2 regions of the Ruegeria sp. BHSC037 genome follow, and region 2 is predicted to be linked to the other one. Evidence: riboswitches for the same ligand, from Rfam matches in the RefSeq annotation. Region 2 holds a riboswitch; the other holds the start of a gene.
The links. A riboswitch is a leader RNA that binds a small molecule or an ion and turns the genes downstream of it on or off. The one in region 2 is predicted to bind cobalamin.
Positions count from the first base shown of each region.

Region 1 (7,753 bases), on a different contig from region 2:
CCCGGTCGGCCAGCCCCAGCATCGCGCGCACCTGATCGGCGGTGGTTTCGCCGGCGCCATGGCTGATCGCCTGATCCAGCAGCGAGGTCGCATCCCGGGCCGAGCCTTCGGCGGCGCGGGTGATCAGAGCCAGCGCGTCATCCGAGATTTCCGCGCCCTCGGCGGTGGCGATCTTGCGCAGCAGGCCGATCATCACTTCGGGCTCGATCCGGCGCAGGTCGAACCGTTGGCAGCGCGACAGCACGGTGACCGGAACCTTGCGGATCTCGGTCGTGGCAAAGATGAACTTCACATGCTCGGGCGGTTCCTCCAGCGTCTTCAGCAGCGCGTTGAACGCGCTGGTCGACAGCATGTGGACTTCGTCGATGATGTAGATCTTGTACCGCGCGCTGGCGGCGCGATAGCGCACGCTGTCGATGATCTCGCGGATATCGCCCACGCCGGTGCGGCTGGCGGCGTCCATTTCCAGCACGTCCACGTGGCGGCCTTCCATTATGGCCACGCAGTGCTCGCACTGGCCGCAGGGTTCGGTCGTTGGGCCGCCATTGCCGTCGGGGCCGATGCAGTTCATGCCCTTGGCGATGATCCGCGCCGTGGTCGTCTTGCCGGTACCGCGGATGCCGGTCATGATGAAGGCCTGCGCGATCCGGTCCGCCTCGAACGCGTTTTTCAGCGTGCGCACCATGGCATCCTGACCGACCAGGTCGGCAAAGGTTTCCGGGCGGTATTTTCGTGCGAGAACCTGATAGGCGGGGCTGGACTGTGTGGTCATGTCTGCTCTGACGGATTCGTACTGACGATGCAGGGTAGAGTTCCCGGTGCCCCGCGTCCACAGCGCCGGTGCAGGTTTTTCGCTTTGGCGGTGGCGCTGGTTGGGCCATACTGGACCAATAGTTTTCAGTGATGCGTTTCCCGAGGGGTGGTTTCGATGTCCAATCTGGTTGTTCATGCCCTGCAGGTCGGGGGCGGTTCGCTTGCCCTGACCTCGATACCCGGCGGAGGCGGCGACTACTGCGGCGACCTGGACCTGATCGGGGGCTGGGCGCCGGGTCTTGTGATCTCGATGACGACTCTGGCCGAGATGGTCGCCGTGGGGGCGGGCGATTTCGGATCGGACATCCAAGGGCGTGCTAGCCGCTGGGCGCATCTGCCGGTCGCCGATTTTTCGGCGCCGGGGGATGAATTTGACGGCCAGTGGCCGCCGGTCAGCGCCGCCGCCCGCCATGCGCTGAGCGGTGGCGGGCGAGTTCTGGTGCATTGCCGGGGGGGCTGTGGACGATCCGGCATGGCCGTTCTGCGCCTGATGATCGAATGTGGCGAAGCCCCGGAACCGGCGCTCAAACGCCTGCGGGCCGTTCGCCCCTGCGCCGTGGAAACCGAGGCGCAGTTGCTCTGGGCCGTGGCGCCGGCTCGGGTTGCTACCCCGGACTGACCGTCAGATGACTGCCGGCAAGGCGTGTTCCGCCGGGGTGGTGGGATCCAGCGCGACCGCCTGCAGCATCGCGCAGGGTGACGTGTCCAGCCCCTGCGCCGGGCAGGCATCGGCCAGATCATTGAACATCAGGTCGGCATAGGCGTCCAGGCTTTGCGTATCTGCCCCTGCGCGTGCGCCGCAATACACCCGGATCAGGTCGGCACGGGCATCAAAGCGGGCGAGGCATCCCGGCGTGCAATGGGCCAGTTCGCTGGTGCCTTCCACCCGGAATTCGGGCGAGGTTGCCGCGCCAGCCGCAGCAACCGCCTGCGCGACCGACCGGGCCAGATGCGCCAGCGCAGGGCAGGTCCTGCCCGTGCGTTGGCAGATGGTTGCGGAAAATTCGTGTGTGTTGGTCTTCCAGATCATGATGCGCCCTCCGCGCGTTGGGCAGGGCGGAGCAGACGGCCGGTTTCACGGCCAGACCCTGCCCGGACACCCCGTCCGAGTTTCGGTTTTACGTTTGATGGCAGGTCTCCTGACTTGCGGGTCGTTGCTTTGCCGACCTTCCCAACCTTGCGGTCAGTGGTATCTCGGCATCGCTCTCCGCCTACAGTTGCGGGGGCAGTCGCGGCATTGGCCCGGATGGACCGCACCGTGTTCCCTTTTCATCCCGGCCGAAGGCGCGGGAACCATCACCCAATCGCTAGCGGTCAGGGTCGGGCCGAGTCAAGCCACATTCAGTCGCGCGGTTGGAACCGGTCCCAAGGGACATGCTCGGGCAACCGGCGCAGTACATTCGAATCCCTACGCGCGCGCGCCAGTTGCCAGCCGCCCTGCATCACGATGAACAGGGTGTCTGCGGCCATGTCAGGATGCGCGACGCCCAACCGTTTCGCGTGGCCGCGCACATCCTCGATCCAGCTTTTGTACAGCCGGTCGGCATGGTCGCGGAAGGTTCGGTTGTTGGGGCTTTCGAACAGGGTGGCGGCGATCGGGCAGGTCTCCCACTGGGGCGAGGTGTCGAACAGTTTCGCGATCTTGTGGCACAAGGTGCTGACCCCGGCGCGGAAATCCTGCGCGTCGTTGAACGCCGCCGCGATCATGTCGCGCATCCCGTCCGAGGCCCAGCTGGCCGCGGCCAAGGCAAGATCCTGCTTTCCCTTTGGAAAATGGTGATACAGCGAGCCCTTGGGCGCGCGGGCCTCGGTCAGAATCTCGGTCAGGCCGACACCGTTGTAGCCCGAGCGCTGGAACAGTCGGGCGGCGGTCTGGGTCAGGCGATCGCGGGTGTTTTGCGGACGTTGGGTCATCTTGCGCGCATCTTGACAGGACTGGACCAATCGGTCCAGATGAAATGATTAGACCAATCGGTCCAGAGCATTTGGAGGCTTGGATGTTGGATTCGCAGCAGACGGTGAGCGCCGAAGATTTCGAGTTTTCGGCGGGCGAGGCAAACCTGTCGGCGCGGCTTTATGCGCCAATGGCTCGGCCGGACGTCGCCGTCGTACTGAACGGGGCGACGGGCGTGCCGCGGGACTATTACCAGCATTTCGCGCGCTGGCTGGCCGCCGAGCGGGGCATGGCCTGCCTGACCTATGACTATCGCGATTTCGGGACATCTTTGAAACGGCGCCTGAAAGACTCGGATGCCACGATGGCCGATTGGGCGCTGAAGGACATGCCGGCGGCGCAGGCCGAGATGCGGCGGCGCTATCCCGATGCCAGGCTTTGGGTCATCGGTCATTCGGTCGGCGGGATGCTGGGGCCGCTTCAACCCGGGATCGAACGGATCGACCGGATGATCTGCGTGTGTTCGGGGCTGGTGACCCTGGCCGATCATCCCTGGCCCTACAAGGGGTTGGCGGCCCTGTTCTGGTATGGCCATGTGCCGCCTCTGGTGCGTCTGCTGGGCTATCTGCCGGGGCGGATGCTTGGGTTCGGGTCCGATCTGCCATCCGGTGTCTATTGGCAGTGGCGCAAGTGGTGTACGTCACCCGACAGCTATCTGCCGGAACTGGGCGACACGCTTCCCCAGGTCGACTGGGGCCGAACGACGGCCCCGGTTGACGTCATCGCCCTGGAGGATGATCAGACGGTTCCGCCGCCGGCGGTCTGGCGGCTGGCCGAGCTGTACGGGCCTGCGGCGCGGCGCCATTTGTTGGCCCCGGCCGCCTTCGGCCTGCGCGAGGTCGGCCATATCGGCGCCTTTGCCCGGCGCAGCCGCGCAATCTGGCCGCAGCTGGTTGCCTGACGATCGGCCCGGCGGCCCTGCTTCAGGGAATATTCGGAAAATTATGTACCATGGCGGCAACAAGTGAGAGGTTGGACAGCGACCCAAGCGGGGCTCGTTGTGGCTGCTTCCTTCCGGACCTGACCAGGTTGGCGAGGCGCTTGCCCGCGCCAACCTCTCGACCGCCGATATAGGCATCACGGGTCCGCTTGGCAACCCGTCACGGCCACAGCCGGATCCGGAGAAAGCCCTGATCGTCCAACCCAAGCGGCTCGGGGTTGAAAGCGGCCAGTTCATCCAGGTATTTCGCGGCGCCCGGTCCGGTGCGCAGCACGGCCGCACGCCCGTGGAAACCGGTCAGGGAAAAGCTGGCCGGGGCATCTTCGAGCGGATCGCGTTCCAGCGCTCCGGACAGGTAATCCCGGACGACCGTGCCGATGCTGATACGTGGCAACTGGATCGCCGGACATTCGCGCGGGATCGGGAAATTGCCACCGCCATTGGCCCGATAGTTGTTGACGGCCACGACAAAGGCCTGGTCCGGCGTGACCGGGGTGCCGTGGTGGCAAAGGTTTCGTATCCGCCCATTCTCGTTACCGGTCCGGTGTCCGCCAAGGTCGAAACGCGGCGGGCATGACGGATCGATTTCGTATGTCACCCCGTGCAGAACGTCAAAATTGTGCCCGGTCGCCTGCGGGTCTATCAGGTCTGCTTCGCGGGCGCCGTCGATTTGCCGGTAGACTGCTGCCGACATTTCCAGCCAATCCCGCAACTGCGCACCGGTAACGACGACCGCCCGCAACTCATTGGGAAACACATGCAGATCCGACACGTGGCGCAGGAACACGTCGCCCCGCGGAACATCGGTGAAATGGCGTGGCCCGGCCCGACCCCCGAATTTGGAGGGTGCTACGCTCGACAGCAGCGGAAGGTTTTCCAACTTCGACTCTTTCAGAACCGGCCGCAGCGCTGCGGCCTGGGCGGCGGCGACCAAGGTCAGGCCGCGATCCAGCCCGCAGAAAGTGAAATAGCTGTGCATGGCCTGCTCCGTCCGCCCGACCGGCGATGCCGCACGGCGGCGTGTCCGTGCGTGTCCGGTTTGGAACACTTGCATCATCTCGGGGTCTTCGGGCACAGGCCCCGCATCCGGCTGCGCAGGCTGAACAGAGCGAAGTCGGCCGGATTTCGCGACGATTTTCCACCTTGTCGCATCTCGCTCCAGCGTCAGGTCGATCACGCCCAGATGCGTTCCGGCGGTTCCGGGCATGACCACGGGCTTGCCGTGGATCAGACCGTTTTGCAGGTCCATGCTGGCCACCGGGTCCGGGACGTCTGCGGGAAACAGCATGTGCGTGTGCCCGGCCACGATGGCATCCACGCCGGCCAGAGCCGCCAGCTGGATCACCACGTTTTCGGACATGGGGGCAGGTTCGGCGTCACCAAGGCCGGAATGGGCAAGGGCAATCACTAGGTCACAGCCGCGGTCGCGCAGTTCGGCAATGCAGGTCCGGGCGGTGGAAATCGAATCGGCGACCTCGACCTGCCCGTCCAGATGGTGCGCTTCCCACCGGGCCGTCTGCGGCGGCAGGATCGAAAAAACGCCGACGCGCAGCGGAACCTCTTGGCCGCCAACCCGCATCCGACGTGTTAGTACGACCCAGGGCTGCCAGGACTGCGCCCGTCCAATGCGCCGGAGATTGCCGCACAGCACCGGAAACGGCGCGTGTTCGACGATGGCTTCCAGAACGGGCAGCCCGAAGCTGAAATCGTGGTTGCCAAGCGCGATTGCGTCATAGCCCAGTTTCTCGAAAGCCGACAACAGCGGATGCTGAGGGCCGGGCTGGTCGGCGGCCCAATCACCCAGCAACGTGCCTTGCAGCGCGTCGCCGTTGTCGAACAGCAGCACTTCGGCGCCCGACTGCCGGGCCTCTTGCCGGGCGACGCGGATCAGGCTGGCCGTGCGGGTCAGCCCGATGGCCTGGTCCGGCTGGTCGGCGTAATAGTCGAAGCTGGTCAGATTCATGTGCAGGTCCGTCGTCGCCAGGATGCGAAGGACGGATTGGATCGCTTGGCCATGCGCTTGGTGCGCCAAGGTTTTTGTTTTCAACTGCTCTGCTTTTGTGCGTTGTTTTAAATGCATGTTCGCCGAAAGGTAGAATATCCGTTTATTTGTCGGGCATCCATGTGTCTTTTTTGCAGGCGGTGCCGAACGGCGGCCTTGGCTTGGGCATTGCGCTGGGCCGACAGTCGTGGCAGCCCTTGAGCCAATCGCAGGAGCATGGACATGAAACGGGCAGAGCAGGTTACATTCGGCGGATCGGGGCTGAACCGTGCCGCTGATATTCGTGCCAACGGCGAAGAACTGGAGGCGGCCCGCAGGGACCCGATGTCGCGCTGCCTGTTGCTGTGGCGGGGCAAGATCTTGGTGCAGGGCGGCGATCTGGATCAGCTGGCCTGGGTGCCGATGACCCACGCTCTGGTGCAGAGCGGCCCCGGGGGTGCCGTCGAACAGCCCGTTTTCATGGGGAAGTCCGACGCGGGCGCGCCCTTGTTTGCCGCCGACATATCCGATTGGCCGGCCGACGGGCTGGACTTGTCTGGAGTCGGGGCCTTTGTCGATCGCTCCGAGCAGCAGCATCCGAACCTGCCCACCGGTCATGTCTTTGCCGAGCTGCGTCGCATCATGACCCGTCTGTCGCCCCGCGATGCCGAAATCGCCGCGACGGCGAAGGCGGTGATCGGCTGGCACGAAACCCATCGGTTTTGCGCCCGGTGCGGAACCCGCAGCGCCCCGGCACAGGGCGGTTGGCAGCGGGCCTGCCCCGAATGCGGCGCCCAGCACTTCCCGCGCACTGATCCGGTGGTTATCATGCTGGTCACCTTTGGCGACGCAGTGCTGATGGGGCGCTCGCCCGGCTGGCCCGAGGGGATGTATTCACTGTTGGCCGGATTCGTCGAACCGGGCGAAACGCTCGAGGCCGCCGTGCGACGCGAGGTCATGGAAGAAGCCGGCGTGCCGGTCGGTGCGGTCAGCTACCTGGCCAGCCAGCCCTGGCCGTTTCCAGCTTCGCTGATGTTTGGATGCGCGGCGCAGGCCCTGTCGCAGCGGCTGACGATCGATCCGGTCGAGATCGAAGACGCGATCTGGGTGTCGCGCGCTGACATGATGCAGGCCTTTGCCGGGGAACACCCGCGGTTGATGCCGGCGCGAAAAGGCGCGATCGCGCATTTTCTTCTGCGCAACTGGCTTGCGGATACCCTGGACTAGCGAGACACTGGCAAAAATACCGAACGATCAAGGCGTACATGCAGTTTTCGGCACAGGAAGACATTCAGGCCCCCATCTCGGACGTTTTCGAGATGGTCGCGGATTTCGGGCGTTTCGAACGCATGGCCCTGCGGCGCGGGATCGAGGTGCGGCGGACCTTCGATACGCCTTCCCCCGGGGTCGGCGCCTGTTGGGATGCCGAATTCAAGGTGCGCGGTCGAACGCGCCGCATGTCGGTCGAACTGGCCGAGTTCGAACGCCCGTCGCTGATGCGGTTCGTGGCCGCGGGTAAGGGCATGACCAGCCTGACCACGGTCGAGTTGCTGCCGCTGTCGCAGCGGCACACGAGGTTGTCCATCGAAATGTCGCTGGCCGCCCAGACTTTGCCCGCACGGCTGTTGCTGCAATCGTTCAAGCTGGGAAAAACTCGGTTTCGCCGCCAGTTCCAGTTGCGGCTGGGTGATTTCGCCCGCGAAATGGAAACCCGGTACGCGCACGGGGGCTGACGGCGCCCGGCCGCAAGTCGCTAGCCCCGAGGCCGCGCGGCGGGATAGACCCCCAGTATTTCGACATTCGTGGTGAAATGCTGCAACTCGTCCATCGCCAACTGCACGTTGCGGTCGTCGGGATGGCCGACGATGTCGGCATAGAATTGCGTCGCCGTGAAGGAACCGTCGACCATGTAGCTTTCCAGCTTGGTCATGTTGATGCCGTTCGTCGCGAACCCGCCAAGCGCCTTGTACAGCGCCGCCGGGATGTTGCGGACCTGGAAGACGAAGCTGGTGATCATGCCATGCGCACCCCGGCGCGTCTCGTCCACTTCGCGCGACATGACAAG
Region 1 is NZ_JBXWRT010000016.1:43,710-51,462, reverse strand. Features, by position in the region: gene AC2FMN_RS15250 (DNA polymerase III subunit gamma/tau) at 1-772, opposite strand, end outside; gene AC2FMN_RS15245 (protein-tyrosine phosphatase family protein) at 929-1,432, shown strand; gene AC2FMN_RS15240 (hypothetical protein) at 1,436-1,843, opposite strand; cobalamin riboswitch at 1,926-2,126, opposite strand; gene AC2FMN_RS15235 (TetR/AcrR family transcriptional regulator) at 2,155-2,727, opposite strand; gene AC2FMN_RS15230 (alpha/beta hydrolase family protein) at 2,811-3,668, shown strand; RNA gene ffs (signal recognition particle sRNA small type) at 3,731-3,827, opposite strand; gene AC2FMN_RS15220 (bifunctional 2',3'-cyclic-nucleotide 2'-phosphodiesterase/3'-nucleotidase) at 3,868-5,787, opposite strand; gene nudC (NAD(+) diphosphatase) at 5,932-6,915, shown strand; gene AC2FMN_RS15210 (SRPBCC family protein) at 6,954-7,421, shown strand; gene AC2FMN_RS15205 (prephenate dehydratase) at 7,442-7,753, opposite strand, start outside.
Region 1: another riboswitch for cobalamin. It lies ahead of AC2FMN_RS15240 (hypothetical protein); the one in region 2 lies ahead of AC2FMN_RS14435 (DUF1636 family protein).

Region 2 (7,753 bases):
TCTGATTCTCTTTTGGCAGAGCGCCAGCCTTTTCTGCCGTCGTTTCGGTGGCGGTCGGATAGACCCGGTCGGACGCACTGAGAACCATCGGCTCGGGCTTCTGGTTTGCGGGATGAATGCTCGCGAACTCGGCGTCCTTCATCAGAAAGGCGTCAACCGAGAAGTCCCGTGCAAGGCTCGACAACCCGGTCCCACTCTGCGAAGGCGGATCGGGTGCGTCCGAGACTCGCAGCGACTGGGACAAAACCAGCCGCCCCGGTTTCGGCCGGGAGCCGGCGCCTGGCTCAGCCTTGCGCCCCTGATCGCCGACAAGTCGCTTGATCGACGCTAAAACGTCCTCGACACCTGCTGTGACACTGCTATCCGACATGGCTCTCTACCGATCTGGCCTTTTGATCAAGTGTAACCAAACAATCGGTGCGGAACAACAGATAGTGCGCGCGATCACTCGCGACGCAACGCCTTGAGCACACGATCCAGATCCCGGCTTTGCTTGCTGATCTGCGCCGGAGCTTTCTTGACCAGGTTGTAGTATAGCGTCGGGTCATAGATCTGGACGGCCAAACCAAGACGTTCAGCGGTCAAAAGCCCCTGCGCCTGAAGCAACTGGTAGGCGGCCAGCGAGCGTTCGGTCCGCGATGCGATCTCGGCCAGTTGCGCATCGAGCAGGTCTTGCTGTGCGGTCAGAACATCCAGCGTGGTGCGCGCGCCCAAGGTGGCCTCTTCGCGGATGCCGTCAAAGGCGACCTGAGAGGCCCGGACCCGCTCTTCGGACGCGCGCAGGCTGGCCGTCGCGGTCTGGAAGCGGACATAGGCGTTGGTCACCCCCTGCGTGATGTCTTTCTGCACGTTCAGCAGATTGGCCCGCGCGGCATCCCGCTGCGCCATGGCGCGGCGAACGTTTGCCGCCAGACGGCCGCCCGCATAGATGGGCTGGTTCAGATTCAGAGAGATCGACGCGTCGTTGGTGTAGTCGTCGTTGTCGTAGCTCTCGGTAATCCCGACATCGGCATTCAGGCTGACATTCGGGCCAAGACCCGCGCGTTGCTGCTGAACCACCAGATCGAGGGCGCGCACCTGATGCTGTGCGGACAGAATGGCCGGGTGGTTCCGCATGGCCAGGCTGATAGCCTCGTCCGCAGATCGCGGCAGTGCCGGCAGACTGGGCTGCCCCGCAGTGCGACCCGGAGTCTTGCCCACCGCATTGACATATTCAGCCTGCGCCGTGCTGAGGTTGCCGCGCGCATCGGCAAGATCGGCCTGCGAGCTGGCCAGTTGCGACTCGGACAGGGCCACGTCCGTGCGGGTCACTTCACCCACCTCGAAGCGGTCCTGGGTCGCGCGAAGCTCCTCACCCGACAGGTTTACGTTGTTTTGCCGGATTCGGACCCGCTCTTCTTCCAACAAAACACCCAGATAGGCCGTTGCGGCTCGGAACAGCACCTGCTGCTCGATATCGATCAGCGCCTGCCGGGTGGCCAGAACGGTTTCCTGCGCCGACTGCTTGCCCAGCAAGGATGCGCCGCCGTCGTACAGCAGTTGGCTGAGCGTTATCCCCGAAAAGAATCGCGAGGGTTCGACCGATGTTACCGTCGTTCTGATCCGGTTCTTGGTGTAATCCTGACTGACCCGAACGGTCCAGTTGATGATCGGGCGCAGGGCCGAAAGCGCGATCGCGACGTCTTCATCAGCGGCCCGCAAAAGCGCGCGGTTCTGCTCCAGCAGGCCGCTGGAGTTGTAGGCCCCGATGAACGCATCGGTCAGGTTGTCTGCCCAAGCCGTCCGCTCGGACGCTACATTCAGTGCAAGGCAGGCTGAAAACACCAACCCCTTGATCAGTTTCGCTGCTGATGTCCCACGCATAATCCAACCCCGTAAACCAAAATTTGTTCTGATTTCGGAACAGTTTGCGGCCAGATTCTCAACTAATCAATAGGGAACGGAAAAGTGTTTCCGAACTATAGCGAAAATGCCCGTTCTTTCGCAAATCCCGGCAAGACCGGCGCCGCGGCATTGAACGCGTGGCGCCAAGTCACGCGCCCGCCGACCTTGCGACCGATCCGGACGGTGCCCAGATTGCCATCAACGAACAGGCAGGCAATGCGGCCATGTTCCTTGAGCTGGTCCAGCAACGCGTCCAGAACCCGTTCAACCCCGCCCTGAACCATGATCACGTCATAGGGGCCATGCTCGGCGGCCCCTTGCACCAATGGGCCGACATGGATGATCGCATTGTCAATATCGGCCTGGCTGAGATTGGCCTGCGCCTCGGCGGCCGTTGACTCGTCTTCCTCGACGCCCACCACCAGTTGCGCCATGCGCGCGGCGACGGCCGTCGAATAGCCATAGGCCGGACCGATATCCAGCACGACCTCGTCATTGGAAATATTCAGCGCGTCCAGCATTTTGGCCAGGGTCCGCGGCTCCAGCAGGCACCGACCGCCCCCCAGATCGATCAAATCGCCGACATAGGCCACCTCGCGCTGGGAATCCGGCACGAAATCTTCCCGCCGGATTTTCAGCATGGCATCGATAATCGGAAACTTTGTGACATCGGACGGCCGAATCTGGGTATCGACCATCGTTTGGCGTCGGGCTGCGAAATCCGTCATGTGACCGCTCAATCATTTCCCTGGTTCGGATGGCTTTTGCCACAATGCACGCGCCCCGGCAACGGCCCTTGCACGCAAATTCCGGCCCGCGACAATTGGCGTTGCGTCTCGAATACCGGTGACGGCCATTTCCCGTGCAGATTCTTTGCGCGCCCTCTGGACGCCGCGCGGGAAAGCTGCTAGAACCGCTGCTGCACCACGGCAAGTAATTGATATTGCTTGAAAAGGCGAGTTGGCGGAGTGGTGACGCAGCGGATTGCAAATCCGTGTACACCGGTTCGATTCCGGTACTCGCCTCCACTGCTCCGACTTGGTTCCGCGTCGCTGCCTTCCGATTGGTCGAAATCCAGCTCGAACTGTTCTTGGCCGCGCAAGGGGACACCGCCACCTTGGGTTTCACGCAAGACGCCCCCCGAAGGCCGCCGTTTTGCTGACCGTCGGTTCAGACCGTGCTTCGGCCTTGCGGAATCACCTCGTACCCCGGCTCTTCCGGTTCATCATCCTGCATCTCGGCCGGAAAACCGGGCGCGGTAATGCTCAGCCCGGTTGCATCCTCGAGCCGTCGAATGACGTTGGGCGACAGCTCGCGCGCGCCATAGCGGGCGATGGCGTCGTCGAAAATCTTGATCATCAACGGGTTCATCTCCAACGGCACGCCGGCGCGGTCTGCGACCTCCTGGAACAGGCCGATATCCTTTTTCACCAGGTCCATGGTGAAGGAAATGTCGCGCGAGCCGTTCAGGATCACTTGGCTTTCGGTCTCATGCACGAAGGACGTACCGGACGAGATCTTGATCGCCTCGTAGGTGGTGTTCAGGTCCATCCCGGCGGCCTTGGCGGTCACCAGCGCCTCGGCGCAGGTGATCAGGTTGGCTGTGGCCAGATAGTTGGTCAACACCTTCAGAACCGAGGCAGTGCCCAGATCGCCGGTATGCAGGATGCGCCGGCCCATCGTCGTCAGGAACGGCAGAATCCGCTCGAACGTGGCCCGGTCGCAGCCCGCGAAGATCGAGATATTGCCCGTGGCCGCCCGGTGGCACCCGCCCGAAACCGGGCAGTCCACCGCCGCGCCGCCGCGTTCGATCACCATGGCCCCAAGCCGTTTGACCTCGGCCTCATCGGTGGTGGACATCTCCATCCAGATCTTGCCCTGGCTCACCTCGGGCAGCATCTGCTGCATCACCGCGTCCGAGGCAGCGGGCGACGGCAGGCAGGTGATGACCGCATCGCAATCGCGCATCATCTGGGCCGGGCTTTCGCCGGCCTTGGCCCCCTTGGCCGCGAATTCCGCCACAAGATCGGGGTTCAGGTCGTACACCGTCAGGTCGATACCGTTGCGCAGCAGCGACCCCGACAGCTTGCCCCCCACATTGCCCAAACCGATGAACCCGACCTTCATGTTCTGCCCTCCCGCAGGCGCGTTTTCGTTGGCCCGATTATTTCCGTTGCCCATCGACAAAAGAAACGAATAATAAAGCTATCTATACAAAAATTATTTTGGTGCTAAATGGACCGCCTGCCCAATCCGGCGTGGCTGCGTAGCTTCGAGGCCGCCGCCCGCCACCTGAATTTCACCACCGCCGCGCAAGAATTGGGCCTGACCCAGACGGCGGTATCGCTGCATATCCGCTCGCTCGAGGCGGACCTCGGGCAGCCGCTTTTTGCCCGCAACGCGCGACACCTGTCGCTGACCGAGCTGGGCCAGTCCTATGCGCTGACCGTGCGCCGGGCGCTGTCGGATATCGCGCTGTCCACCAACAGCTTGTTCGGCCCCGCCTCGCGACAGGCGCTGACCATCCGGGCGGCGATATCGACGATGACCTACTGGATCGCGGCCGAGCTGCCCGCGTTCAGCGCCCAGCACCCCGAGATCCCGGTGCGGCTGGTTTCGCATATCTGGAACGACTCGGCCGCGCCCGCGGATGTAGACGTGGAAATCCGGCTGGGCTATGGCGACTGGCCCGGTGTTGCGGCGGACCGGCTGTGCTCGGAACGGCTGGTGCCCGTCTGCCGGGCGCAGGACTCGGCGCCAGACCTGCAAAACGGCCCGTTGATCCACATTCTGGGGTACGAGGACAACTGGGCGCGGTACTTCGAGGCCACGGGCATCGACCTGCCCGACCGCCCCGCGCGCCATTCGGCGGATACGACCGTCACGGCGCTGCAACTGGTGATGGCCGGCGCGGGCTACGCCACCGTTCTGGAGCGGTTCGCGCGCAACGCCATCGCCCAGGGTGCGCCGATCCGGATTGCGGGGCCGGCGATTCCCTTTGCCCAGTCGCATTACCTGATCCGCAGCGTCAGCGCGGCGCCTCCGTCCATCCCTGCCCAGTTGTTCCTGGCCTGGCTGCGCGACTGCCTGGCCAGCGATGCCGCGGATTGATCCCGGCAAGTCGCTTTTTCGATCCGAGGCAAGGCACTTGGCCCCGCGCGCTTGACAACCCCCCTGCCCGTGCCGCATGTCGCTTGAGTTGGTGTCTGTGCAAGCAGATGAAAAGGGAATGCGTCAGCGGTTTTCCGTCAAACGCAGCCGCCCCCGCGACCGTGACCGGAGAGGGTGCCCAAATGCCACTGGCCGCAGGCCGGGAAGGCGGGACATCCGACAGAGCACCGCTCTGACATCCGCAAGCCGGGAGACCTGCCAACGCCCGAAGACAAACCGGACGGGGTGTTCCGGTGTCGGGCCCATGTCGGCAACGTGGCCCGCGCATACCCCGTCCCCCGACAACCAATTGAGGGGGGATGAGAGACGTGACCGAGACCGCACCAGTCGAGCTGCTGGTCTGCACCACCTGCCGACGCGGGCTGCCCATCGAGGATGACGCCCAGCGCCCCGGCACGCTGCTGCACAAGGCGCTGGCCGCAGCCGACCTGCCCGAAGGCATCAACCTGAAGCCGGTCGAATGCCTGTCAAACTGCGATCAGGGCTGCTCGATCGTTTTGCGAGGCGGGCCGTCTCGCTGGACCTTCGTCTATGAGAACCTGAACGAATCCGACCATGTCGAAATCATCGTCGAAGGCGCCACCAAGTACCTGGCCACCGAAGATGGCCTTGTGAGATGGCGTGACCGCCCTGAACATTTCCGCAAGAACTGCGCCGCCCGCATTCCCCCGATTGGAGCCTGAGCATGAGCACCCTCGAAAAACTTCCCGTCACCGTCATCACCGGCTTTCTCGGCTCGGGCAAGACCACGCTGATCCGCCACCTGATGCAGAACCCGCAGGGCAAGCGCCTGGCCGTGGTGGTCAACGAATTCGGCGATGTGGGTGTCGATGGCGAAATCCTGAAGAGCTGCGCCATCCCCGAATGCCCGGCGGAAAACATCATGGAACTGGCCAATGGCTGCATCTGCTGCACCGTGGCCGATGACTTCATCCCCACGATCGAGGCGCTGATGGCGCTGGACCCGCGCCCTGATCACATCCTGATCGAAACCAGCGGTCTGGCCTTGCCGAAACCGCTGCTCAAGGCGTTCGACTGGCCCGATATCCGTTCCAAGATCACCGTGGACGGCGTGATCGCCCTGGCCGATGCCGAGGCCGTGGCCGCAGGCCGCTTTGCCCCGAATGTCGCGGCGGTGGACGCCCAGCGCATGGCCGATGACTCGATCGACCACGAAACACCCCTGTCCGAGGTGTTCGAGGACCAGATCTCGTGCGCCGACATCATCCTGCTGACCAAGCCCGACCTGGCCGGCCCCGAAGGCGTGGCCAAAGCGCGCGAGATCATCGCCGCCGAGGCGCCCCGCCCCCTGCCCGTGGTCGAAGTGGCCGAAGGTGCGGTAGACGTGCGCGTGGTGCTGGGGCTAGGCGCCGCGGCCGAGGACGACATGGACGCCCGCCCCTCGCATCACGATGGCCATGACGACCATGAACATGACGATTTCGAAAGCATCGTGGTCGAACTGCCCGAACAGACCGACCCGGCGCAGTTGGTCGCCAATATCGAACGTCTGGCGAACGAGCTGAACATCCTGCGGGTCAAGGGCTATGCCGCCGTTCAGGGCAAGCCGATGCGCCTGCTGGTTCAGGCGGTCGGCGCGCGGGTCCGGCACCAGTATGACCGCCCGTGGAAACCGGACGAAGAGCGCCGCTCGCGCCTTGTGGTCATCGCCGAGCATGACGACATCGACGAAGCCGCGATCCGCGGCATCCTGACCGGTGTCACCGAGGCCGCCGAGTAAGCACCGATGCACGTCGTCTTCCGCGAAAGCCACGGGCTCGAAGAAACCGAGACCCCGACCGATCTGGGCCAGAGCCCGGCGGATCTGGTGGTGTTGTCCTTTTCGGATAGCGATCTGGGTGCTTTCGCGGCCGGCTGGCATCGCGGCGGCGGGCCCGAGGGGCGGATGCCCTCGTTGCGGCTGGCGAACCTGACGGCGCTGAAACATCCACTATCGGTCGATACCTATGTCGAGCAGACGCTGGAGGGCGCCAAGGGTATCCTGATCCGCCTGATCGGCGGCGTGCCCTACTGGTCCTACGGGTTGCAGCAGGTGCTGGCGCTGGCGCAGGCCAAGGGCATCGCGCTGGCGGTGCTGCCCGCCGACGGGCGCGAGGATACGCGGCTGGACGATTATTCGACCCTGCCGGTCTCGACCCTACGGCGACTGGCGCATCTGTGCGACACCGGTGGCGAGGTCGCGGCCCAAGCCGCACTGGCGCAGATGGCGCTGGCGGCGGGGCTCTATGCCGGGCCCGTGATGGGGGCCAAGACCCTGCCCGAATGCGGAGCGTGGTGCCCGGATCGCGGCGTAATCGCGCCCGAGGACGCGTTCGCAGGCGAAGGCCGGCGCATTATCGTAACCTTCTACCGCGCCTATCTGACTTCGGCCGATACCGCGTCGGTCGCGGCCCTGATCCGGGAAGTCCGCGCGCGAGGCCATCAGGCAGTTGGGCTGTTCGCACCCTCGCTCAAGGCGCCTGCGGCGGCGCAATGGCTGGCTGAGAATATCCCAGCGATGGCGCCCTCTGCCATCATCAATGCCACCTCGTTTTCGGGCAAGGGCGCGTCGGGCACATCGCCCTTGGACGTGGCGGGCGTGCCGGTGTTTCAGGTCGCTCTGGCCACTTCGCGCCGCAAGGCCTGGGCTGAGGCCGAGCGCGGCCTGTCGCCTGCCGATCTGGCCATGCATGTTGTG
Region 2 is NZ_JBXWRT010000014.1:90,313-98,065, forward strand. Features, by position in the region: gene AC2FMN_RS14405 (hypothetical protein) at 1-142, opposite strand, end outside; gene AC2FMN_RS14410 (TolC family outer membrane protein) at 445-1,863, opposite strand; gene AC2FMN_RS14415 (protein-L-isoaspartate O-methyltransferase family protein) at 1,959-2,612, opposite strand; tRNA gene AC2FMN_RS14420 (tRNA-Cys) at 2,839-2,912, shown strand; gene AC2FMN_RS14425 (NAD(P)-dependent oxidoreductase) at 3,055-4,011, opposite strand; gene AC2FMN_RS14430 (LysR substrate-binding domain-containing protein) at 4,120-4,995, shown strand; cobalamin riboswitch at 5,068-5,272, shown strand; gene AC2FMN_RS14435 (DUF1636 family protein) at 5,355-5,738, shown strand; gene cobW (cobalamin biosynthesis protein CobW) at 5,741-6,796, shown strand; gene cobN (cobaltochelatase subunit CobN) at 6,803-7,753, shown strand, end outside.